3 regions of the Erwinia rhapontici genome follow, and region 1 is predicted to be linked to each of the others. Evidence: predicted binding sites of a transcription regulator. Region 1 holds the regulator's gene; each other region holds the start of a gene.
The links. Region 1 encodes sigma-54, which starts transcription at its own class of promoters, with help from an activator protein. Its sites were predicted from a motif close to GTTGGCACANNTTTCGCTNT; they were not measured.
Positions count from the first base shown of each region.

Region 2: glnA (glutamate--ammonia ligase) is a predicted target of sigma-54. The motif match lies at 1,545-1,564, and genes of this name have one in related genera.
Region 3: LJN55_RS03430 (circularly permuted type 2 ATP-grasp protein) is a predicted target of sigma-54. The motif match lies at 1,827-1,846, and genes of this name have one in related genera.

Region 1 is NZ_CP085627.1:557,801-561,086, reverse strand. Features, by position in the region: gene lptB (LPS export ABC transporter ATP-binding protein) at 1-576, shown strand, start outside; gene rpoN (RNA polymerase factor sigma-54) at 625-2,058, shown strand; gene hpf (ribosome hibernation promoting factor) at 2,081-2,368, shown strand; gene ptsN (PTS IIA-like nitrogen regulatory protein PtsN) at 2,547-3,029, shown strand; gene rapZ (RNase adapter RapZ) at 3,141-3,286, shown strand, end outside.
Region 2 is NZ_CP085627.1:4,980,374-4,983,659, forward strand. Features, by position in the region: gene typA (ribosome-dependent GTPase TypA) at 1-1,276, opposite strand, end outside; gene glnA (glutamate--ammonia ligase) at 1,712-3,121, shown strand.
Region 3 is NZ_CP085627.1:750,932-754,217, forward strand. Features, by position in the region: gene LJN55_RS03420 (transcriptional regulator) at 1-681, opposite strand, end outside; gene LJN55_RS03425 (cupin domain-containing protein) at 1,077-1,691, shown strand; gene LJN55_RS03430 (circularly permuted type 2 ATP-grasp protein) at 1,882-3,286, shown strand, end outside.

The DNA of each region.
Region 1 (3,286 bases):
GGCATCGTGCCGCGTGATGCAGGTCGTATCGTGATCGACGATGAAGACATCAGCATTTTACCGCTGCATGCGCGTGCGCGTCGGGGCATTGGCTATCTGCCACAGGAAGCCTCTATTTTCCGCCGTCTGAGTGTTTACGATAATCTGATGGCGGTGCTGCAAATTCGTGATGATCTGACCAGTGAGCAGCGTGAAGATCGTGCTAATGAACTGCTGGAAGAGTTTCACATCGAACATTTACGTGACAGCCTCGGTCAGGCGCTATCAGGCGGTGAACGCCGCCGCGTAGAAATTGCCCGTGCGCTGGCCGCCAATCCAAAATTCATCCTGCTGGATGAACCGTTTGCCGGTGTTGACCCGATTTCCGTTATTGATATTAAAAAGATTATTGAACACCTGCGTGACAGCGGCCTCGGCGTGCTGATCACCGACCATAACGTACGTGAAACGCTGGCAGTGTGTGAGAGAGCCTATATCGTCAGCCAGGGGCATCTTATCGCCCACGGCACCCCGGAAGCGATCCTGGCCGATGAGCAAGTTAAGCGTGTCTATTTGGGTGAAGAGTTCAGACTCTGATAAGGTGTTCACATTCGGTAAGTTTTCTGGGGAATTAATACTCTGAATATGAAGCAAGGTTTACAACTCAGGCTGAGTCAACAGCTTGCCATGACGCCACAACTGCAGCAGGCCATTCGCCTGCTGCAACTCTCTACGCTTGAACTACAGCAGGAAATTCAGCTGGCGCTGGAAAGTAACCCGTTGCTTGAACAGACCGACATTCACGAAGAAGTTGATACCCGCGAATATCAGGAAACAGAAGCGCTGGATACCCGGGAAGCGCTGGAACAGAAAGACATGCCCGAGGAGCTTCCACTGGATGCGACCTGGGATGAAATCTACACCGCTGGTACGCCGTCAGGCACGGGTACCGATTACCATGACGATGAGTTACCTGTTTATCAGGGTGAAACGACCCAGACACTACAGGACTATCTGATGTGGCAGGTGGAGCTAACGCCTTTTACCGATACCGATCGCGCGATTGCGACCTCCATTGTCGATGCTGTCGACGATACGGGCTATCTGACCGTGTCGCTCGAGGAAGTGCTTGAAAGTATGGGTAACGACGAGCTGACCCTTGACGAAGTGGAAGCAGTGCTGAAACGTGTACAGCGTTTTGATCCAGTAGGCGTCTGCGCCCGCGATCTGCGCGACTGTTTACTGGTACAGCTCTCCCAGTTTGCGGCAGATGTGCCGCTGCTGAAAGAAGCACGGCTGATTGTCAGTGAGCATCTCGACCTGCTCGCCAACCATGATTTCCGCAGCCTGATGCGCGTCACACGCCTTAAAGAAGACGTGCTGAAGGGAGCGATGCAGGTCATTCAAACGCTTGACCCGCGCCCAGGCCAATCGATCAATACTCAGGAACCCGAGTATGTCATTCCAGATGTGCTGGTGCGTAAAGTCAGTAATCGCTGGATGGTCGAGTTGAATGCAGACAGTGTGCCGCGTCTGAAGATTAATCAGCATTACGCTTCACTAGGCTCAAGTTCACGCAGCGACAGTGATTCGCAGTTTATCCGCAGTAATTTGCAGGAAGCCAAGTGGCTGATTAAAAGCCTGGAAAGCCGAAATGATACGCTGCTGAAAGTGACACGCTGTATCGTGGATCAGCAGCAGGCCTTTTTCGAACAGGGCGAAGAGTATATGCGCCCAATGGTGCTGGCTGATATTGCCAGTGCCGTCGAAATGCATGAATCGACCATTTCCCGTGTTACCACCCAGAAATACCTGCACAGTCCACGTGGTATTTTTGAACTTAAGTATTTTTTCTCCAGTCACGTCAATACCGAAGGAGGGGGCGAAGCGTCCTCAACGGCGATCCGTGCACTGGTGAAAAAATTAATCTCGGCGGAGAATCCCGTCAAACCACTCAGCGACAGCAAGCTCACCTCCATGCTTTCCGAACAGGGAATTATGGTGGCACGGCGCACTGTGGCAAAATACCGAGAGTCTTTATCCATCCCGCCATCAAATCAGCGCAAACAGCTGGTCTGAACGAACAGAGAAGGAAGACACTATGCAGCTCAATATCACTGGACAGCACGTTGAAATCACCGAGCCACTGCGCGAGTTTGTGACAGCGAAGTTTGCCAAACTGGAGCAATACTTTGACCGGATTAACCAGGTCTATATTGTTTTAAAAGTGGAGAAAGTGACGCAAATTGCCGATGCAACATTGCATGTGAATGGCGGTGAGCTGCATGCCACCTCGGAAGATAAAGATATGTACGCGGCGATTGACGGCCTGATCGACAAGCTGACTCGCCAGTTGAATAAACACAAAGATAAGCTAAAACAACACTAAATCTCACAATGCATTGATGGTGTTTCAGCAACCCGCTTCTACTGGCATATGCTGAAAGCGGTATCGGCTCGTATTCTTCCGGGAATACGAGCCGTTAATCAATACGGCATGTTAATCTCTTGATCTGAACGCTGGTAAAGAGTGTCCTGCCTGCGGAAGTGAAAAGTTAAGTGAAACTATGATGAACAATGATTTGAAACTGGAACTGGGCTCCGTCTTGAGCATCTCGTGTACCCGTAATGGCGTACATTGCCAGAGCAAAAAACGGGCGCTGGAAATTATCAGCGAGCTTGCGGCGAAACAGCTTAACCTCCCGCATCAGACAATTTTTGAAGCGATTCTGACGCGTGAAAGAATGGGCAGCACCGGTATCGGTAATGGCATTGCCATCCCGCACGGCAAGCTGGAAGAAGATACGCTACGCGCAGTCGGTGTCTTCATTCGCCTTGACCAGCCCATCGCGTTTGATGCAATTGATAATCAGCCCGTGGACCTGTTGTTTGCCCTGCTGGTGCCAGCAGATCAGTGTAAAACACATCTTCATACTCTCTCTCTGGTTGCCAAGCGCCTGGCAGATAAAACCGTTCTGCGTCGCCTGCGCGCCGCACAATCCGATGAAGATCTTTACGAGATCATCACGGAAGATCACGAAGAGAGTTAGTCATTCTTGCCACAGTCCCCGACATAATGAAGTTGCAGCAACGCAGCGAAACGCAGCGCTGGTGCAGCTTCTGGTCTAAGGGAAAGCGGGTTAAATTGGGGGAAAAGTGAAATGGTGCTGATGATCGTCAGCGGTCGCTCAGGCTCAGGGAAATCAGTGGCATTACGCGCGCTGGAAGACATGGGTTTTTACTGCGTGGATAACCTGCCTGTAGTCTTGCTACCTGATCTGGCTCATTCGCTGGCTGAGCGCAATAT
Region 2 (3,286 bases), 630 kb from region 1:
TGTCACCTTTACGCTCACCCATCGCCTGCATCACAGAACCCTGATGCTGTTCTTCGATGTCGAGGGTCACGTTTTCGAATGGCTCCTGCTTGCGGCCTTCGAATTCACGGAAGATAACTTTTGGACGGGATACCGCCAGCTCAAAACCTTCACGACGCATGTTTTCGATCAGAACTGACAGGTGAAGTTCACCACGACCTGATACGCGGAAGGCGTCAGCATCTGGGGTTTCTTCAACACGCAGTGCCACGTTGTGCACCAGTTCTTTGTTCAGACGGTCAAGGATCTGACGTGAAGTCACATACTTACCTTCTTTACCGCAGAACGGAGAGGTGTTAACGCAGAAGAACATGGTAACCGTTGGTTCATCAACGCTCAGGGCTGGCAGCGCTTCCACATTCTGAGTATCACAGATGGTGTCAGAGATGTTCAGTTCGCCCAGACCGGTGATAGCGATGATGTCGCCGGCTTCCGCTTCAGTCGCTTCGATACGCTCCAGGCCCATATGGGTCAGAACTTTACCGACTTTAGCGTTACGGGTTTTGCCTTCGCTGTTGATCACAGTGATCTGCTGGTTAGGACGCACTTTACCGCGCTTGATACGGCCGATACCGATAACACCCAGGTAGTTGTTGTAGTCCAGCTGGGAGATTTGCATCTGCAGCGGGGCTTCCAGCTCAACCTGTGGTGGAGAGACGTGCTTAACAATCGCCTCATACAGCGGGGTCATGTCTTCCGCCATATCGTTGTGATCCAGGCCTGCAATACCGTTCAGGGCTGAAGCATAGATAATCGGGAAGTCGAGCTGCTCGTCGGTCGCATCCAGGTTAACGAACAGGTCAAACACCTGATCAACAACCCAGTCAGGACGCGCGCCAGGGCGGTCGACTTTGTTAATTACCACGATCGGCTTCAGACCATTAGCAAACGCTTTTTTGGTCACGAAACGGGTTTGCGGCATCGGGCCATCCATTGCATCCACAACCAGCAGCACCGAGTCGACCATTGACATCACACGCTCTACCTCACCGCCGAAGTCGGCGTGTCCTGGGGTATCCACGATGTTGATGCGGTAGTCATTCCATTTAATGGCGGTGTTTTTTGCGAGGATGGTAATCCCACGCTCTTTCTCCAAATCGTTGGAGTCCATTACGCGTTCGGTTGCTTCGGTACGGGCATCAAAGGTCCCGGACTGCTGCAGCAACTTATCAACCAGGGTAGTTTTACCATGGTCAACGTGGGCAATAATGGCGATGTTACGCAAATTTTCGATCACAGCTTTGCCTCAGGCATTAGAAATAGCGCGCTATTGTACACGGATTAATCGAAGGACTGAACAGGATCACATATTTCATATAAAGATAACTGTCCGGATTGCATTTACAGCCATTTTCAGTGCAAACATTGCACTTGGACGAAAATTTGCACCAAAAGAGTGCCCATTTATCATTCAATGGCACCAAAATGGTGCGCGACTTCCATCGTGGTGCAGTCCTCGTCTCACGAGAGGGCGCATCATAGCGCTTTTTTCGTTAAATAAAAAAGTTGGCATAGATTTCGCAAATACTCATTAAGCGAAAAACGCCAGTTTCCACAACGGTTGTAAGCTTGTGAGAGATCTTTATTATCGGAGTTAGCGCGGCGAATAGCAAAGCGCACCGGTGAAGTTCTCTAAACACGACGCCAATGACAAAATCCAGGAGAGTTAAGTATGTCCGCTGAACACGTTCTGTCGATGATGAACGAGCACGAAGTCAAATTTGTTGACCTGCGTTTTACCGATACCAAAGGTAAAGAGCAGCACGTGACTATCCCTGCTCATCAGGTTAACGCTGACTTCTTCGAAGAAGGCAAAATGTTTGACGGCTCCTCGATTGGTGGCTGGAAAGGTATCAACGAATCCGACATGGTTCTGATGCCAGACTCAACCACCGCAGTCATTGACCCGTTCTTTGCTGATTCTACACTGATCATCCGTTGTGACATCCTCGAGCCAGGCACCATGCAGGGCTACGACCGCGACCCGCGTTCCATCGCGAAACGCGCTGAAGATTTCCTGCGCTCTTCCGGCATTGCAGACACCGTTCTGTTTGGGCCAGAGCCAGAGTTCTTCCTGTTCGATGATATCCGTTTCGGCAGCAGCACTTCAGGTTCACACGTTGCTATCGACGACATCGAAGCTTACTGGAACTCCGGTAAAGAATATGAAGGCGGTAACAAAGGCCACCGTCCAGGTCTGAAAGGCGGCTACTTCCCAGTGCCACCCGTCGACTCAGCGCAGGATATCCGTTCTGCAATGTGTCTGACCATGGAACAGATGGGCCTGGTCGTTGAAGCTCACCACCACGAAGTGGCAACGGCGGGTCAGAACGAAGTGGCAACCCGCTTCAATACCATGACCAAAAAAGCTGACGAAATTCAGATCTACAAATATGTTGTGCACAACGTCGCTCACGCTTACGGCAAAACCGCGACCTTCATGCCAAAACCGATGTTCGGTGATAACGGTTCTGGAATGCACTGCCATATGTCTCTGTCAAAAGGCGGCACTAACCTGTTCGCGGGTGACAAATACGGCGGCCTGTCTGAAATGGCGCTGTTCTACATCGGTGGTGTAATCAAACACGCTAAAGCAATCAATGCTCTGGCGAACCCGACCACTAACTCCTATAAGCGTCTGGTCCCAGGCTACGAAGCGCCAGTTATGCTGGCTTACTCTGCCCGTAACCGTTCTGCTTCTATCCGTATCCCAGTGGTTGCCAGCCCGAAAGCACGCCGTATTGAAGCGCGCTTCCCTGACCCTGCTGCAAACCCATACCTGTGCTTCGCTGCACTGCTGATGGCTGGCCTGGACGGCATCATCAACAAGATCCACCCTGGCGATGCAATGGACAAAAACCTGTACGACCTGCCACCGGAAGAAGAAGCTGAGATTCCAAAAGTTGCAGGTTCTCTGGACGAAGCCCTGGCTGCACTGAACGAAGACCGCGAGTTCCTGACCCGTGGTGGCGTGTTCACTGACGATGCTATCGAAGCTTATATCGAACTGCGTAAAGCAGAAATGGACCGCGTTCGTATGACTCCGCATCCGGTTGAGTTCGAACTGTACTACAGCGTTTAATTTAGAAGTAAGCCCGACGAATTTCATGTTGCAGCAAGGCGGCAATCGAAGGAGGCCCGATGAGCTTAGTCCGCTAAGTGATTCGGGTGACTGAGAGAAGCCAACACAGCTGCGGCGTGAAAGACGTCTGGGATTTTGTTGCCGTGGAAACTTTCAGCCCATCTC
Region 3 (3,286 bases), 190 kb from region 1:
TAAATCATAGGACGCGGACGTGTTGTCCCATCCCCGGCGCAATTCCATTAGCTGAATATGGCTGTACGGGACGGAGTTTTTTTTCACCAACTCGCTACTGTTTACCGGAAAAAGCGCTCGCCCGGCCCACGCCAGCACGCACAGTAACAGTAACGCCTGAAAGAAAATAAGCCAAAGCCAGAATACGCGACGTAAGCGTGGTTTCGGCTCCGCGTTAATCGTTGTTTCCGTTTCGGCCAGCCCGGGTAATATCGCAGGTTCTACCTGGTGCATATCCTGCGGGGGTATCCTCTCCTCTTGTACCGATGTCTGCTGCGAGGCATCGGTCAGGCTATCCGCTTCTTCTTTGTCATAGCAAATACGTTGGCAAAATTCTGCCTCAAGGATATAGCCCTTTTTAGGGATCGTTTTAATAATACGCTGCTGCTTGCCGTCATCCTCCAGCGCCACGCGCAGCGCATGAATCGCATTCGGTAAACTGTTAATACCAATAACCCGCCGTTCCCAAACCAGCGTAGTGAGCTCATCACGACTTAATGTTTTTCCAGCATTTTCAGCCAGTACTAGCAACAGTTTGAATTGATATTCGCCCAGGCGCCGTTCTTCACCACTGAGTTGATGGAGTAACGTACCGGACGAAAAATCGACGTACCAGTGGTGAATAATATAATCCGCTGTCATAGCTTGCCATTGTTCAGAAAAATCAGTGAATATGCTGGTGAATACTTCTGGCGATAATCGGTAATTATAATCTAATTTCCATAACAATTGCTGTAGTCGTAACGCATTAAAAAATTCAATGAAAAGGCGTCCTGTTATTTAAAGTGAGGCCACCCGGTAATGGGAAATAAATGTTACATACAGTAATAGTAACAATGTGTTATCGAGTGATCGTAAAGTCAAATCTCAGGGTGAAGGGGATGAGAGGTGGGTAACAACCAATGAATTTGGCTTAAGTTCAGTTAAATTAATAAGTTATGTGATCTGCGGCGTGGGGAAAAGATTGCAAGCTGGCAGAATAGTGCCACAATTAATTTAACAATCACTCAACAAGGCAATTTGACCAGGAGCCTGATATGGTGACCCATTCTCGCAGTGTAATGTTAATGATGTCGTTTGCTGCCGGGACCTTTGCTGCAGGTGCCTCCTCAAACCCGCGCCATCTGATGCTGGCGCAGCCCTCACAGGGCATCCCCAACAACCCGCTGCCGCTGATCATCTATCCACAGGTGGTGCCGGACGAGCCGGAAGAAGGGGCAGAAGAGATATCGCCAGACGATTTGGCGCTGTGGTTCCGCGCTGAGTTTGCCCGCCACGGTTGGCCGGTCAGCTGGCACGCGCCGATTTATCCCTACACCCATTATCACCCGAATACCCATGAATTGCTGGGGATCACCTGCGGCTGGGCCGAGATCCTGTTTGGTGGCGAAAGTGGGCGCATGGTCACCGTTTATGCGGGTGACGTAATACTGATACCGGCGGGTGTCGGACATCAGCAAATTGCCGCCAGTGATGATTTCATGGCCGTTGGTGCCTACCCTCCGGGCGTGACGCCCAAAACCCTGCGCGACGAGCAGGCATTGATGGAACAGTCTATGCTTGAAATAAAACGCGTCGCGATGCCCGAAACCGACCCCGTTACCGGTGGGGAAGGCGCACTGACTGAGGTCTGGCACCCGCTGACTCGTTAAGAATCTCTCTCATCGTTTGACCGGAATGCACCATATTGGTGCATTCTCATTCTACGCTTCGCTTTCCCTGACCCGATTTGTCACCAGGCTGTTGTTCGTTCCTCGTTCTGTGCGGGGTAGGCCGCTCATTCCGACTCTGGCACACTTTGTGCAACTCTTATTCAGGTTCACAGACAGCGGTAGGGAAATCATGAATCAAAGCTATGAAATAGCGTCACACTTTTATGATGAGATGTTGCTGAACGATGGACGCTATCGCGGGCACTATCGGGAATACTGGCAGTGGCTACAGCAGGCTGACCAGCAGGCGATTGCGCGCAAACGTGAAGAGGCGGAACTGTTGTTTCACCGCCTGGGGATTACTTTTAATGTGTATGGTGATGACGGCGGTGCCGAGCGTCTGATCCCGTTCGACAGCGTACCGCGGATTATTCCTGCCAGCGAGTGGGCAATGCTGGATAAAGGCATCCGCCAGCGCGTTCAGGCGCTGAATGCTTTTCTGCATGACATCTACCATGACCAGCGCATCCTTAAAGCCGGGATCATTCCCGCTGAACAGGTACTGGTTAACGATCAATATCAACCCTGCATGCAGGGCCTGAATCTGCACCGTAACCTCTACGCGCACATTATTGGCGTGGATATGGTGCGCAACAGCGATGGCGAATACTACGTGCTGGAGGACAATCTGCGTACCCCGTCCGGCGTCTCCTACATGCTGGAAAACCGCAGAATGATGATGCGCCTTTACCCGGAGCTGTTTGCCGATCAGCGCATTGCCCCTGTCGAACGTTATCCGTCTCTGCTGCTACAAACCCTGCGCGAAAGCTCGCCGATCAACGATCCGGTGGTAGTGGTACTGACACCGGGCCGCTTTAACAGTGCCTACTTTGAACACAGCTTCCTTGCCCAGCAAATGGGCGTGGAGCTGGTGGAAAGTGCTGACCTGTTTGTCAAAGATGGCGCGGTGCTGATGCGCACCACGGCCGGGCCGTGCAAGATCGATGTGATCTACCGCCGGGTGGACGATGCCTTCCTTGATCCTCTGGCGTTCCGGCCGGATTCGATGCTCGGTGTGCCGGGCCTGCTGTCGGTGTATCGTGCGGGCAACGTGGTGCTGGCTAACGCCATCGGCACCGGCGTGGCCGATGATAAGTCGATCTACCCGTATGTACCGGAAATGATTCGCTTCTATCTGGGGGAAGAGCCGCTCCTCAACAACGTACCGACCTGGCAGTGTCGCCGCCCTGATGAGCTCTCCTGGGTACTGGCTAACCTCGAAAAGCTGGTCGTGAAGGAGGTTCACGGTGCGGGGGGATACGGCATGTTGATTGGCCCGGTGGCCAGTAAACAGCAGTTGGCCGATTTCCGCGCGCTGTTACTCGCCAAACCACAGAACTACATTGCACAGAACACGCTGGCACTCTCCACCTGTCCGACTTTTGTCGATCAGGGGCTGGCCCCGCGTCATATCGACCTGCGTCCCTTTGCCCTGAGTGGGGCGGATATCCGGCTGGTGCCCGGTGGCCTGACGCGCGTAGCGCTGACCGAAGGTTCGCTGGTGGTGAACTCATCGCAGGGCGGTGGGACGAAAG